Regions from separate parts of the Xanthomonas campestris pv. campestris str. ATCC 33913 genome, predicted to be linked through region 3. Evidence: predicted binding sites of a transcription regulator. Region 3 holds the regulator's gene; each other region holds the start of a gene.
The links. Region 3 encodes FliA, which starts transcription of late flagellar genes. Its sites were predicted from a motif close to TAAAGTTTNNCNNNCNNNGGCCGATAA; they were not measured.
Positions count from the first base shown of each region.

Region 1: a site for FliA is predicted at 2,397-2,423, ahead of XCC_RS18235 (methyl-accepting chemotaxis protein). Genes of this name have one in related genera too.
Region 2: a site for FliA is predicted at 2,527-2,553, ahead of XCC_RS18370 (GGDEF domain-containing protein). Genes of this name have one in related genera too.

Region 1 covers NC_003902.1:4,194,494-4,199,451, reverse strand. Annotated here, with positions in the region: gene XCC_RS18235 (methyl-accepting chemotaxis protein) at 165-2,291, opposite strand; gene XCC_RS18230 (cellulase family glycosylhydrolase) at 2,965-4,419, opposite strand; gene XCC_RS18225 (SulP family inorganic anion transporter) at 4,632-4,958, shown strand, end outside.
Region 2 covers NC_003902.1:4,229,951-4,234,908, forward strand. Annotated here, with positions in the region: gene XCC_RS18365 (Rrf2 family transcriptional regulator) at 1-312, opposite strand, end outside; gene XCC_RS18370 (GGDEF domain-containing protein) at 442-2,322, opposite strand; gene XCC_RS18375 (DUF1615 domain-containing protein) at 2,845-3,936, shown strand; gene XCC_RS18380 (S9 family peptidase) at 4,097-4,958, shown strand, end outside.
Region 3 covers NC_003902.1:2,228,336-2,233,293, forward strand. Annotated here, with positions in the region: gene XCC_RS09895 (chemotaxis protein CheA) at 1-597, opposite strand, end outside; gene XCC_RS09900 (protein phosphatase CheZ) at 600-1,226, opposite strand; gene cheY (chemotaxis response regulator CheY) at 1,226-1,618, opposite strand; gene XCC_RS09910 (RNA polymerase sigma factor FliA) at 1,642-2,409, opposite strand; gene XCC_RS09915 (MinD/ParA family protein) at 2,406-3,290, opposite strand; gene flhF (flagellar biosynthesis protein FlhF) at 3,277-4,944, opposite strand.

The DNA of each region.
Region 1 (4,958 bases), 2.0 Mb from region 3:
GCAAACGCCAGAAGTGAAACACCAATGCTCAACCACAAGCGCGGCAGAAACCGTGGCACTTCATTACAAGTCTGCTATCGCCTCGGCCCCGGAAGCTCACTAAGCGCCTGCTAGTGCACTGCACACCAACATCCGCGGTGCGCAGTGCCTGCCAATACAGAACGTCAGGCGGCCTGTACGTGCCGCTGCCGCTGCTCGGCCTGTGCCGGCACCAAGCGGAACACCGACACCGCGCGCGTCAGCTCGGCGGCCTGATCTTCCAGGCTGCGCGCTGCGGCGGTGGCTTCTTCTACCAGCGCTGCGTTTTGCTGGGTCATTTCATCCAGTTGCATCACCGTGGTGCTGACCTGCTCGATGCCAGCGCTCTGTTCGGTACTGGCGGCGGTGATCTCGGCCATGATGTCGGTCACCCGCTTCACCGAACTCACCACCTCGGTCATCGTGCTGCCGGCCTGTTCCACCAGGCCCGAGCCTTGCTCGACCTTTTCCACCGAGTCGGAAATCAGCTGCTTGATTTCCTTTGCCGCGCCAGCCGAACGCTGCGCCAACGCACGTACTTCGCTGGCCACCACCGCAAACCCGCGGCCCTGTTCGCCGGCACGTGCGGCTTCCACCGCGGCGTTCAACGCAAGGATATTGGTCTGGAAAGCGATGCCGTCGATCACCCCGATGATGTCGGAAATGCGTGCGGACGATTGCGTGATCGCCAGCATGGTGCTGACCACTTCCTGCACCACGCGGCCGCCGCTTTCGGCTACGTCACCGGTGCCCTTGACCAGTTGATTGGCCTGGCGCGCGTTGTCGGCGTTCTGGCGCACGGTGGAGGTGAGTTCCTCCATGGAGGCAGCGGTTTCTTCGAGGTTGGCAGCCTGATGCTCGGTGCGCGTGGACAGGTCGGAATTGCCGCTGGCGATCTCACCGGCCGCAGTGTTGATCATCTCTGCCGACTGCTGGATGCCTTGCACGATAGTAGTGAGCTGGATCGCGGTGCGGTTGGCCGCATTGGCCAGGCGCCCGAACGCACCTTCGTAATGCGATTCCACCCGCTGCGACAAATCGCCGTCGGCGATCGCGGCCATGATGCGGCCGACATCGTCCAGGCCGGCGTCGGCCTGCTGCATCAAACGGTTGAGCGCCTGCACCATTTCCGCGAAGGCGAACTGATAGCGCGCCTGGTCGCCACGTGCGGAGAAATCGCCGCGCGCGGCGGCATCGGCAAGCCGCGCGATATCGCCATTGATCGCCGACAGATTGGTCTTCACCGTGTCCAGCGCCTCATGCAGCGCTGCGCGCTGGCCGGGCAGGCGGCGCATGTCGCGGCGCAGATCGCCGCGGCCATAGTCGCTCATCACATCCATCGCTTCGTTGATGGCGTCCAGGTGCTCGAAGACCACTGTGTTCACGCCATGCGCCAGGCTGCCGTAATCGCCGGGGAAGTCTTCCGGGATGCGGTGCGCGATGTTTTCCCCCTGCTGCAGGCGGATCATGGTCTGCATCTCGCCATTGAAGCGCTGCAGCTGGGTTTGCATCTGCGCCATGCTGTGCATCAGCTGGCCGGTTTCATCGCGCGACTCGACGCGGATGTCGTTGTCGAACCGGCCCGAAGCGATCGCCTCGGCGGTGCGCGTTGCAGCACGCAGCGGTGCAGCCATGGCCGAGGCAATCAACCAGCACAGGCCGATCACCATGGCTACCAGCGCGCCGCCGATCAGCGTCAGCGTGCGGGTGAATCCCCACGCCTGCACCTGGATGTCTTCGGCGTACACGCCCATCACCAGCACCCAGTTCCAGGCCGGAAACACCTTGGCATAGCTGATCTTGGGCAACTGCTCTCTCTTGCCGGGCTTGGGCGCGTCGTAGTAGCTGAAGCCATCGCCGCTGTCGATGGCGGTCTTGATATCGCGGTAGACGTACTGCCCGGCGTCACTCTTGTAATCGGACATGTCCGTGCCGACCGGCCGCTTGGGATGCATCAGGATGCGCATCTGCGGGTCGACGATGAAGAAGTAATCCACGCCGTCATTGGTGCGCATATCCGCCAGCGTGGTACGCGCCGCTTCCATGGCTTGTTGCTTGCTCAGCTCGCCGGCCTTCACCTTGTCGGCGTAGTGCTGCATCACCGTCAGGCCCATTTCCACTTCGGTCTTGACGCTGAGCTTGCGTGCTTCGACCAGATCCAGGTATTGCAGACGCGCTGCGGCAACCGCCAGCAGGATCACGCCAACGGCGAGCAGCGTGCACAACAGGACGAACTTGCGGGTGAGTGGGAGATTGGCAACATGCCGGCGCAACGAACTGACGAGATACATGAAGGATGTCCACAAAGACGCGGGAGCGTTGTCGTGGATATCGGCTGTTTCACGCGGCGATTTAATGCTATCTGCGGCCGCGCCTGCTTGTCTGCAGCCGCACGGAAACCGGTAGGAGCGGCCTTGGGCGGGATGGGCGTTATCGGCAATGCCTCATCGCGCCCGAGGGCGCTCCTACGGGGCATTGCGTGTGATTGGATTACTGCGTGATGCATCCGATCGAGCGGCGCTGTTGCCGTCACGACATGTGCGAATGCTGATTCGAACGCGCTCCGAGGTTGCAGCTTCGTAGGAGCGCCCTTGGGCGCGATGGGCCTTATCGGCAATGCCCATCGCGCCCGAGGGCGCTCCTACGGAAAGATTGTGTGGTTCTGCGGTGTTGCTACTCGATCACGGCTGTCGCTGCGATCTTGCGGCGTCTTCGTCAACCAGATGACCGTGCAGACGCTGGACAACGTTCCAACGCCAAAAAAACGTAGGAGCGCCCTTGGGCGCGATGGGCTTTATCGGGAATGCCCATCGCGCCCAAGGGCGCTCCTACGAGGTCGTGGGTTAGGCGCCGCAGGTGATCATCAACCTGCTACGCAGCGCCTCCACAATGCCACTGCATGTTGCAAAGGTAGCGGACACGGGAGCCGTACCCGCCACAGTGCACTCAGCTCGCGGCGCAGAAGCCGAACTCGGCGGTGGCGCCGGCTGCCAGGGTGCGGTTGAAGTCCACGCCGCTGGCTCTGAGCGTGCTGCCGCTCTGCGACCAGGTCGCATTCCAGGCGTTGTTGACCGTACCGGTGACCGGCACCGCGATCGACCAGGTGCCGCTGGCGGTGCCGGTGTTGGTCACCTGCACGCGGTTGCAATAGCCGCCGTTCCAGCTGTTGTCCACGATCACCTTGGTGCTGAAGGTGCTGGTGCCCGGGGTGGGCGTCGGCGTGGGGGTAGGCGTCGGTGTCGGTGTGGGCGTAGGTGTGGGAGTCGGCGTCGGCGTGGTATTGCCGGCGGTGCCCCACAGCGTGCGCAGCAGGGTCATCTTGTCCTGGCGCACGCTGGTCCAGTCATCGCGCAGGATGCCGCCGGTGTCGCCGCTGTTGGGATTCCACGACCAGTAGAAGCCCTGGTTGATGCCCTTGCTGCGCAGGTACTTCACCAGCGCGTCCTGCCAGGTCTTGTCGCGTGCGTCGCCTTCGCCGTACTTGCCACCGAACTCGCCCAGCAACAGCGCATGCGTGCCGGCGAACTGACCGAAATGGCGTTCCCAGATGGCGGGCATGTTGTTGGGGAAGTTGCTGTCGTTGAAGTACGACTGCACGAACACGTCCGGGCCGTACACGTGCGGGGCCAGCAGCAGGCGGTTGGCCGGGATGTTGAGCGGGGTGCAGGCCAGCGGCTGCAGGTTGCCGCCCCAGAAGATGCCGCCGTTGGTGGAGCACACCGGGTTGTCGGTGATGCCTTCCACCGCGATCAGCCACTTCGGCGCGACCGCCAACACCGCGGCCGAGCCGCGCTCGGCAGCCTTGTTCCAATCGGTGGCGGCGTTGCCGGTACCCCAGGTGGCGGCGCCGTGCGGTTCGTTCTTCAGATCCAGGCCGAGTACATACGGCACGTTCTTGTAGCGGTTGGCCACAAAGCGCAGGTCGGCCAGCCACTGTGCCTCGGTATAGGAGCCGGTGTACCAGAGCTCGGAAATGCCGGCGCAATCGGGGGTGTGGTGATCCAGCAGCACATACATGCCGCGCGCATTGAATTCGGCGATCACCTTGTCGAGGATCTGCAGCGAGGTCAGGCCCTGCAGGTCGGCGTTGCGGCTGTAGTCGATGCTGGCCGGCATGGTGTCGCTACGCAGCGTGGCCGGGCAGAACGGCAGGCGCACGGCGTTGAAGCCCAGGCCCTGCATCTGCACGATCATGTCCTTCCAGTTGCGTGCCCACAGGCCATGCATCACGTGGTTGCCGGTTTCGAAGCCGAACACGTTCACACCCTTGAGCTGCACGACCTTGCCGCTGTCGTCGACGATCTGCCTGCTGTTGTTGATGGAATAGCTGAAGGCCGGCCCGGCGGCCAGTGCGAGGGCGGTGGCCAAAGCGAGCGTGCTTGCGGTCCTGAATATGGACATGGTGATCTCCCTAGAGAACCGGGCTCGACACCCGAGCGCGGTAAGGCGGGCATCTTGGTCTGTGCGCGCGTCGCGTGGTGTGATCGTCCCCACAGAAAACACCATTGCCGCACCGATCACATCGCGGCTGCGGGAGCGGTCGCTTTCCCGCACACTAGTGCCCCCTGCGCGCTGTCCGCAGGACTGTCGTTCTTGTCCCTGGAGTGTCCCCCATGTCCTTCCTGCGCACCGAACTGGCGCAATGGCGCGCCTCGCCTGCGCGCGAACTGATGGCTGGCGCCGTTGCCACGTTCGCCCTGATTCCCGAAGTCATCGCCTTTGCGTTCGTCGCAGGCGTGGACCCGCAGGTCGGCTTGTTCGCGTCGTTTGTGATCGGCATCGTGATCGCGTTTTGTGGCGGACGGCCGGCGATGATTTCCGCAGCCGCCGGCTCGGTGGCGCTGGTGGCTGCGCCGCTGGTGGCCACGCATGGGTTGCCGTATCTGCTCGCCGCCGGGCTGCTCGCCGGGCTGGTGCAGATCGTGTTCGGGCTGCTGCGC
Region 2 (4,958 bases), 2.0 Mb from region 3:
GGTGAGCGCGTCGGCGATGGCGGCATTGACCACACGCTCCACACCGCATTGCGGGTGGTCCTGGTCGGTGCCGATTGCGAACAGATGCGGGCCACCGACAGCGCGGTGCACATCCAGCAATGTGACTTGAGCAAGATCGCGCGCCAACTGCCAGCCACCGTGGTGGCCCTTGGACGATTGCACGTAGCCGGCCTCGCGCAGGCCGGCCATGGTCCGCCGCACCACCACCGCATTGGTCGACAGCATGCGGGCGATCTGTTCGGAGGTCATCGGCTGCGCACTTCTGGCCATGTGCAACAGCACATGCAGCATGCGGGAAAGGCGGCTATCGGTTCGCACGGAATGGCATCGCTGAGCAGGCGGGAGGAGCGGCAGCGCCGCTGCGCAAAGTGTGCCGCACTGCGGCGCCATTGTCGCATTGCACCAGGGCGCGCACTTGCACTACGCGCCGTACACGGCCCATTGGTCGCGGCCGGCGGTCTTGGCGGCGTACAGCGCCAGGTCGGCCTGACTCAGCAGCACGTCCAGCCCGGTCGCCGGGGTGACGCGCACCGCGCCCAGGCAGAAGCGCACCGGCGCATCTGCCGGCAGGCCTGCGATGGCAATCGCCGCCACCGCACTGCGCAGACGCGCGAACACGTTGCCGATTTCGTCAGCGGTGCAGCCCGGCAACACCAGCAGAAATTCCTCGCCGCCCAACCGGCCGAGCTGGTCGCGCTCGCGCAGGGCGCGCCGGGACGCGGCAGCCAGCGCCTTGAGCACCGCGTCGCCGGTGGCATGGCCGTGCACGTCGTTGATCTGCTTGAAGTGGTCCAGGTCGATCAAGGCCAGCATGCAGGAGGTGCGTGTACGCAGCGCATGCTCGATCTGCTGCTGCGCCTCGGTACGGATCGCGCGACGGTTGGGCAGGCCGGTCAGTTCGTCGCGCATGGCCAGAGTGGAGAGCTGGCGGCGATGGCGCCAGCCCACCGCCACCACCACCAGCGCGGCGATCAGCAACAGGCAGGCCGCACACAGCGCGATCCACAAGGTGCGCTGGCCGGCTTCGCGCGCCTGCAGCGCCAACTGCGCGGTTTCGCTGCGGCGGCGCAATTCCGCGGTTTCCGCACTGCGGCGTGCATCTTCGTAGCGCGCCTGCAGCCGCAGCATCACCGTGTCGCGCTGGCCCTCCTGGCTACGCTCACGCAAGGCGTTGGCACGTTGCAGTTCGGCATAGGCCTGCGCGTGCTGGCCCATCGAGGCCAGCGCCGCGGCAATGGCATCGGCCAGGTCCACACGGCGGCTTGATGCCAGCTGCGGGCCATCGGCGCGCCTGGCCGCGGCGATCTCCTCGCCCAGGCGCGCATCCGTCAACGCGGTCATCGCCTTCAACAACACCGCGTGGCAGGCCGCGACGCGGCCGATGTTGCCCTGCGCCTGCATCAGCGGCAGCGCTTCGTTGGCGGTGACCAGCGCCGCGGCGGCATCGCCGGTCTCGATCAAGGCTTCGCTGGCACTGGTCAGTGCCGCTGCCACGCCGGCCTGATCGCCCAGCGCGCGACTCAAGGCCAGTGCGCGGCGGAAATGCACCAGCGCCGCGTCCGGCTGCTGCAGCGCCAGCGAGGCACCGTATTCGTATTCGATCAGGCTGCGCTGGAAGCGTGCCGGCAGGTCGCCCAGGCGCGCCAATGCACGCAGCAGATAGGCCTCCGCCTCATTTTCCTTGGCGGTTCGCCCGCCCACGCGGCTGGCCAGTGACCCGAGTTGTGTCAGCGCATCCAGCTCGAGCGACAGCGATCCTTCGCGCACCGCACATTGGTAGCTGGCCTGCGCGGCATTCCAGGCCTCATCGCTGCTGCCCGACGCCAGCATGCTCCACATGTCCACCGCGTCGACTTCGCACAGCAGGTCACGGCGGCCCAGCGCGCGCGCCTGCCGGCGCAACTCTTCCAGCCGCGCCACCATGGAGCGATTGGGGTTTTCGCGCACATCGCTCAGTGCCTGCACCGTGTGCAGCCACAGCCGCGCCTGCGCGCCGCTGCCATGCAGCTGGCCCAGCACGTCGCGTGCCTGCGTCAGCGCCTGATTGCGGCGTGCACTGTCTTCTAGCGAAATCAGCACCCGCGCCTGCGCCAAGGCCGCCCAGAACGTGGCATCGGCCTGCCCGCTTGCGCGCGCCTGGCGCAGCTGTCGGTCGGTGGCCTGCAGGGCGGCGGTGGGGTCGTCGAGCAGCATGGCTTCGGTCGTGGCCCAGGGTTGCGGCTGGCTCCAGGCCGCCCCACTGACCCACAGCAGTGCAGTGCACAGATGCGGAAACCACCACGCCGTGCGCTGACGTTTCATCGCACACGCATCGCGATCACCATGGCATCGCGGCCGTGGCTCGCAGGTGGCCCTGGGTGAGGAGGTACTGATTGCTGTGGCATGGCGCAGTCCTCCGTCGCAGGTGATGGAAACAATGCTGCAGTCGCGCGCGATAGCGACACTGAGCACAATGGTGGTCGCGCGACGTGCCCGACCAGGCGATCACGCAGATGGTCGAGCTCGTTATCGGCCGGGTGGCCAGGGTCTTGAATGGCGCCCGCTGAACGTGGCAGCGCTGCGCGCTCTACGATGCGTGCTACGAAGCGCCGCCCGAGCTGTGGCGCGCGCCGGTCCTGCACATGTCCCCGCGCGCAGCGCATCGCCGCGGCCATCGGCGCCCGGTGACAGGCCATATGGACAGCAGCAAACGCGCTGTCCCGGTGAACCACGCCATGCCACCGGCAAGCCGTGCATGCGCCTGCCGCCGCCATCTGCCATCCGCCAACACCGCGCCACGTAAACTGCCACCCGGCAGTACCACCCGCCTTTCCCGGAGACGCCGTGACCCGTTCGATTCCGCGCCTGTTGGCGCTTGGCGTGCTCGCCCTGTTGTCGGCCTGTGCGACGCAGGCGCCCCGCACGCCGCAACGCTCGCCACAGGCCGTGCAGGCCGATATCGCGCGCCGCCTGCCGGCATCGGTCAGCGACCGCGCCGGCTGGGCCCGCGACGTCTACGTGGCGCTTGCCTCGCAGGACATCGCCACCACGCCCGAACACATCTGCGCGGTGCTGGCGGTCACCGAGCAGGAGTCCACCTATCAGGCCAATCCGCCGGTGCCGAACCTGGGCAAGATTTCGCGCGCGGAGATCGACCGCCGCGCCAGCGCCCACCACCTGCCCGGCTTCATGGTCGATGCCGCGCTGCGCATCACCTCGCCCGATGGCCGCAGCTATGCCACCCGCATTGCCGCTGCGCGCACCGAGCAGGAGCTGAGCGGCATCTTCGAAGACTTCGCCGGCAGCGTGCCGCTGGGTGGGCGTTTGTTTGGCGGGCTCAATCCGGTGCGCACCGGCGGGCCGATGCAGGTGAGCATCGCCTTCGCCGAGCAGCATGCCGACCGCTACCCCTACCCGCCTGACGACTCCATCCGGCATGAGGTATTCAGCCGCCGCGGCGGGCTGTGGTTCGGCACCCGGCATTTGCTGGGCTACCCCGCCCGCTACGACGCGCTGCTGTACCGCTTTGCCGACTTCAATGCCGGCTGGTACGCCAGCCGCAATGCCGCGTTCCAGACCGCGCTGAGCAAGGCCAGCGGCATCGCGCTGGCGCTGGATGGCGACCTGCTCACCCCGGGCGCCAGCCTGGACGCACCCGGCGGCACCGAACGCGCCGCACGGGCGCTGGCCAGCCAGCTGGGCATGAATGACCGCCAGATCCGCGCCGCGCTCGAAGACGGCAACCGCGCCGATTTCGGCGACAGCACACTGTATCGCCAGGTCTTCGCGCTGGCCGAGCGCGACGGCCGCGCGGCGCTGCCACGCGCGGTGCTGCCGGGCATCACCCTGGAGAGCCCCAAGATCACCCGCACCCTCACCACCGCCTGGTTTGCCCAACGCGTCAACGACCGTTGGAAGCGCTGCATGGCCAAGTAGCAGCACCCGCTGCGGGGCACGCGGCGCCTCTGGCACCATGCCCGTAGCTGCGCGCCGTGGCAAAGCACGACGTATGGCAGGGTCACAGGCCCCGCCCGCGCACGTAGCATTGCCGGGTTGCGCCACTCTGCTCGGCGCGCGTCCTTTTGATGAGGTCCACATGCCCACACCGTTGCCGATGCGCCACCTGCTCACCGCCCTGGCCGTTGCCCTGCTGCCCGCACTGGCCAGCGCGCAGGCGCCCAGCGTGACTGCCGCCGACTACGCGCGCGCCGAACGCCTGGTCAGCTATCTGGCGCAGCCGCTGGTGGACCACGCCGCAACGCAGGTGACCTGGCTGGACCCCACGCATGTGGTGTATGTGGACCATGACGCCAGGGGCGACCGCCTGCTGCAGCTGGACACCGCCACCGGCAAGACCGCGCCACTGTTCAAGCCTGCCCGGCTGGCCACCGCGCTCAACAGCTTGCTCAAGACCGGCGACAAACCGCTCAAGGCCGCCACGCTGGCGCCCAAGGTCCGCCTCACCGCCGATGGCCGCTACCGTTTCGAGATCCGCGACACCGACGTGATCTGCGATGTGCGCGCCGCCTGCAGCAAGGTCTACGCCAGCGAAAAGGCCGAACCGGGCGTGCTTTCGCCGGACAAGACCCGCGAGGCCTTCATCCGCAACTGGAACCTGTGGGTGCGTGAGCTGGCCACCGGCAAGGAAACCCAGCTGACCCGCGATGGCGTGGAAAACTTCGGCTACGCCACCGACAACGCCGGCTGGCAGCACAGCGACAACGCCATCGTTGCGTGGTCGCCGGACTCGCGCAAGATCGCCACCTTCCAGCAGGACCAGCGCAAGACCGGCGACATGTATCTGGTCAGCACCAAGCTCGGGCATCCGGAACTGCAGTCGTGGAAATACCCGCTGGCCGGCGACAAGGACGTGACCATGATCGAGCGCGTCATCATCGACGTGCCCACCGCCAGCGTGGTGCGCCTGAAGCTGCCGCCGGACCAGCACCGCTCCACCC
Region 3 (4,958 bases):
GGTCTTGAGCCGGTTGCGCGAGAGCACCAGTTCGCCGATCAGGTTGACGATGGCGTCCAGGCGCTTGGTATCCACGCGCACCGTCTGTTCGGCTTCGGCGCCACCGCTCTTGGCTGCGGCCTTCGGCGTGGCCTTGGCACCGGCGGCGGCCGGTGCCTGGCCGGCGGGCACCGCGGCGAGCGCAGCAGCCTTGGGCGCGGATTTCACCGCCGGCGGGCCGCTCTTGGCATCGAACTGCGCGATCAGCGACGCCGGTGCATGCGGCACCGGGTCACCCGAGCCCATCGCATCGAGCATGGCCTGCAGATAATCCAGCGACTGCTGCGCGGCATCGAAGTGATGCGCCTGCAGCACCGCCTGGCCGGAGCGCGCCATGCCGAGGGTTTCTTCGGCGGCGTGGCACAGCTCCACCATGGGCTTGATCGCCAGAAAGCCGGCGCCGCCCTTGAGCGTGTGGAAGCCGCGGAACACCGCGTTGAGCTGGTCGGCTTCGTCTGGCGCCTGTTCCAGCGACACCAGCTGTTCGCCGAGGCGATCCAGGATTTCCTGGGCCTCGACGATGAAATCGGCAGCAATATCGTCTGGAACAGCACTCATGGTTACAACCCCAATCCGGACAGCAGGTCGTCGGCGTCGTCTTGCGACACCGCGTGACGGTCCAGGCCCTTGACTGCAGGACCGGCAAGACCGCCGTCGTCTTTCTTCGGCTCGGTGCTTTTCGGCGGCAGGCCGAGGGCACCAAAGCCTTCATGCACGCGCCGCACGATGCCGGCCACGCGCCGAATGATCTGGCCGCTCAGGTCCTGGTAGCTCTGCGCCAGCGACAGCTCGGTCAGGTTGTGGCGCATCTTGTCCATCAGCGCGCCCTGGTCCTGGTTGAGACCACCATCGCGCAGCTGGTTCGCCAGCAAACGGCATTCTTCGACCAGATCCAGCGTGCGATGGCTGGCCTTTTCGGTCATTTCCACCACGTGGTCCAACCGCGAGCAGGCGTCGTCCAGCTCGCCGGCTTCTTCGGGCACGGTGGGCAGTTCGCCCAGGGCCTGGCCCAGTTCGCGTGCAAGCCGGCTCAGGCCCTGCATCATCGGACGGGTGCGCAAGGCGGCGAGGTGGTCGACCTCGCGCTTCCAGGCGGCTTCGTCACCGCTTTCCAACGCATCGAGCGCGCCCTGCAGGCGGTCGATCAGCGCGGCGCGTTCGGCATTGGTGTCCACGGTGGCGTTCATCAGGCGGTCGCCGCCAGACGTTCGAACACCTTGCCCAGCTTTTCTTCCAGGGTCTGGGCGGTAAACGGCTTGATGATGTAGCCGTTCACGCCGCACTGGGCGGCTTCGATGATCTGTTCGCGTTTGGCCTCGGCGGTCACCATCATCACCGGCAGGTGCTTGAGCTTGGCGTCGGCGCGGATGTTGCGCAGCAGGTCGATGCCGGTCATGCCGGGCATGTTCCAGTCGGTGACCACGAAATCGAACGGGCCCGCGCGCAACGCAGCCAGTGCGCTGTTGCCGTCTTCGGCCTCTGCGGTATTGGTGAAGCCGAGATCCGCCAACAGATTCTTGACGATACGGCGCATCGTCGAGAAGTCGTCCACGATCAGGATCCGCATGTTCTTATTCACATCAAGCTCCTAACACGAAAAAATTAATCGTCAATTTCGACACCGGCATCTGCCAGCTCGAAGACTTTGAGGCGGCCGCGCAAACGCACCACGGCCTGGCCATGGATCTGGCAGACGCGCGACTCGCTGACACCGAGCACGGCGCCGATTTCCTTCAGGTTCAATTCCTGTTCGTAGTACAGCGACAGCACCAGCTGCTCGCGCTCGGGCAACTGGCCAATGGCCTTGCCCAGCTCGCGACCAAACTCGCCGCGCTCCATCATCTGCTGCGGATTGGGGCCACCCTTGGCGGTGGTGTCCAGTTCGCCGTGGTCTTCGATGCGCGATTCCAGGCTCAGCACCTGGCCGCGTGCGGCGTCTTCCATCAGGCGCAGGTAGTCGGGCAGCGGCATCTCCATCGCGGCGGCCACTTCGGTGGCGGCGGCGGCGCGGCCGGTGTTCTGTTCGATCTTGCGCACGGCGGCGGCGGCGTCGCGGGCCCGGCGGTGCACCGAGCGCGGCACCCAGTCGCCCCGACGGATCTCGTCGATCATCGAGCCGCGGATACGGATCGAGGCATAGGTTTCGAACGAGGCGCCCTGGTCGGAGTCGTAGCTGCGCGAGGCTTCGATCAGGCCGATCATGCCGGCCTGGATCAAATCGTCCACTTCCACGCTCGCCGGCAGGCGCGCGGCCAGATGGTGGGCGATCCGGCGCACCAGGTCGGCGTGCTGGGTGACCACATCGTTGGCGTTATTGCGTTGCACGGCACGGTACTGGGCCGTGGCGGTCGTTGCGGTGGCGGTACTCATGCGGCCACTCCCCGTTGGATGATGCGTTCGACGAAGAACTCGACGTTGCCGCGCGGCACGGTGGGGGCCTGCCAGCGCGAGGTACGGCGTGCGATTTCGGCAATGGCCTGTGCCGAGGGACTGGCCGGGTAGGCCTTGATGACCGGTTGCTGGCGCTGCACCGACAGGCGCAGCCAATCGTCCTGCGGCACGTGGCCGAGGTAGTTCAGCGAGACATCGCCGAGGAACTTTTCGCACACCCGCGAGAGCTTGTCGTACAGCAGGCGGCCTTCGTTGGGGTCGCGCACCATGTTGGCGATGATCTGCAGGCGGTCCACGCCGCGTTCGCGCGAGAGCACCTTGATCAGCGCGTAGGCGTCGGTGATCGAGGCCGGCTCGTCGCAGACCACCACCACGGTGTCCTGGGCGGCCTGGCAGAAGGTCAGCACGCTGTCGGTGATGCCGGCGGCGGTGTCGATGACCATCACGTCCAGGTCGCGCTCCAGTTCGGAGAACACGTTGACCAGGCCGATGTGCTGGGCCGGGGCCAGTTCGGCCATGTGGCGGCGACCGGAGGCGGCCGGCACCACGAGCACGCCGCCGGGGCCTTCGATGATCACTTCGTCCAGCGTGCAGCGGCCGGCGATCAGGTCGGCCAGGGTGTACTTGGGCGACAGGCCCAGCACCACGTCCAGATTGGCCAGGCCCAGGTCGGCGTCGAGCAGCAGGGTGCGCTTGCCCATGTCGGCCAGGGCCACCGCCAGGTTGGCGGAGATGTTGGTTTTACCCACGCCACCCTTGCCACCGGTCACGGCAATGGTGCGCACCGGGCCCAAAGGCTCGGGACGGGTCGCCGACAGGGGGAAGGCGTTGGTCAGCTTTGCGTATTCACGCGACTGCATGGTTGTGCTCCGGAGTACAGGGCTTATCGGCAGCGCGCCGCAAATCTTCAAGGCGAAGAACGAGACTGGCGGCATTGGCACGGTGCAGGTCATCGGGGACGCGTTGTCCGTCGGTGACCCAGGTGATCGGCATCTGGTGATCGACGACCACCGACAGGGCGCTGCCGAAGCGTCCGGTCTCGTCGAGTTTGGTCAGCACCACGCCCTGGGGCTTGGCATGGGCGAAGCGGCGCACGACCTCGTCGAGGTCGGAAAAATGGGCGTTGGCGGGCAGCACCAGCAACGAGGTGACCTGGCGGGCGGCGCGCAGCCAGTTGAGCTGGGCGGCCAGGGCGCGGTCGCGCTGGCCCATGCCGGCGGTGTCGATCAGTACCAGCTTGTAGTCGCGCAGGCGCTCGAGCAGCTCCAGCAGGCTTTCGGCGCTGTCGGCCTCGTGCACGGCGATGCCGAGCTGGCGGCCGTAGCTGTGCAGCTGTTCGCGGCCGCCGACACGCTGGGTGTCGGTGGTGACCAGGGCCACGTCGCGCGGGGCGTGCTGGGCGGCGAAGCGCTGGGCGAGCTTGGCGATGGTGGTGGTCTTGCCGGCGCCGGTCGGGCCGACCAGGGCGATGACGCCGCCCAGTTCCAGCGGGTCGACCGGGGCCACCGGCAGGCGCTTGGACAGCAGGCCCAGCATCAGGCCACGGCCGCGGTGCAATTCGGTGTCGGCCGGGATCTGCAGGGCAACATCGCGGATCAGGCCGGCGTCGAAGCCGTAGTCGTCCATCAGCTCCAGCGCCTGGGCACGCACCGGCGAGCCGCGCAGGCGTTCGTCGGTGAGGCGGTTCATTTCGCGCTCGATCATCTGGCGCATCAGCGCCAGCTCACCGCGCAGCTGCTTGAGTTCTTCGTCGTTCTGCGGCGCCGGGGCGGCGGCCTGCACGGCGGCCAGGGCGACCGGCGCCACCGGGGCGACGACCAGCGGCGGCAGCGCGGCCGGCGGCAGGATCTGCGGCAGCGCGTCGTCCAGGTCGAAGCCGTCGTCGACCAGTTCGTCGTCGTGGTGGTGTGCGATCGCGACCGGTGCGGCAACAGCGGCCGGAATCGCCGGGACCGGCGCGGTGGCGACGACCGGGGCCTGCAGCGGTGCACGCGGCACCGGCGGGGTGGTCAGGAATTCGGCGAACAGCTGCTCGGGCAGTTCCGACAGGGCGTGCTCGGGCTGCTGGCGCATGGCGGCAGCCGGTGCGCTCTGCACGGCGACCGGCATCGGCGCGGCAGCGCGGACCGGTGCAGCCGCCGGGGCGGGGCGCGGCACGCTGACCGGCTGGCGCAGGGCCATGGCGGCGATCATTTCTTCGGCGGCACTGGCCACGCGCTGGCGCTGGGTCATGCCGACTTCGGCGGTGTCGCGACGCGGCACGTGCACCGGGGCAGGCTGGATGGCCGGCGCCTGCTGGACCGGAGCCGGCGCCGCGGCGGTGACCGGCACGTCGGAGCGGGCGGTTTCCAGGGCGCGCTGCACCAGTTCTTCGTCGTAGTTGCTGGCGGCGACGATCTCGACGCCTTCGGCGGTACGGCGGTTGGACAGGATCACCGCGTCCGGGCCGTGCTCTTCGCGCACCATGCGGAATGCGGTGCGCATGTCCGGGGCAACAAAGCGTTTGATCTTCATGCGAAGTGCCTCCA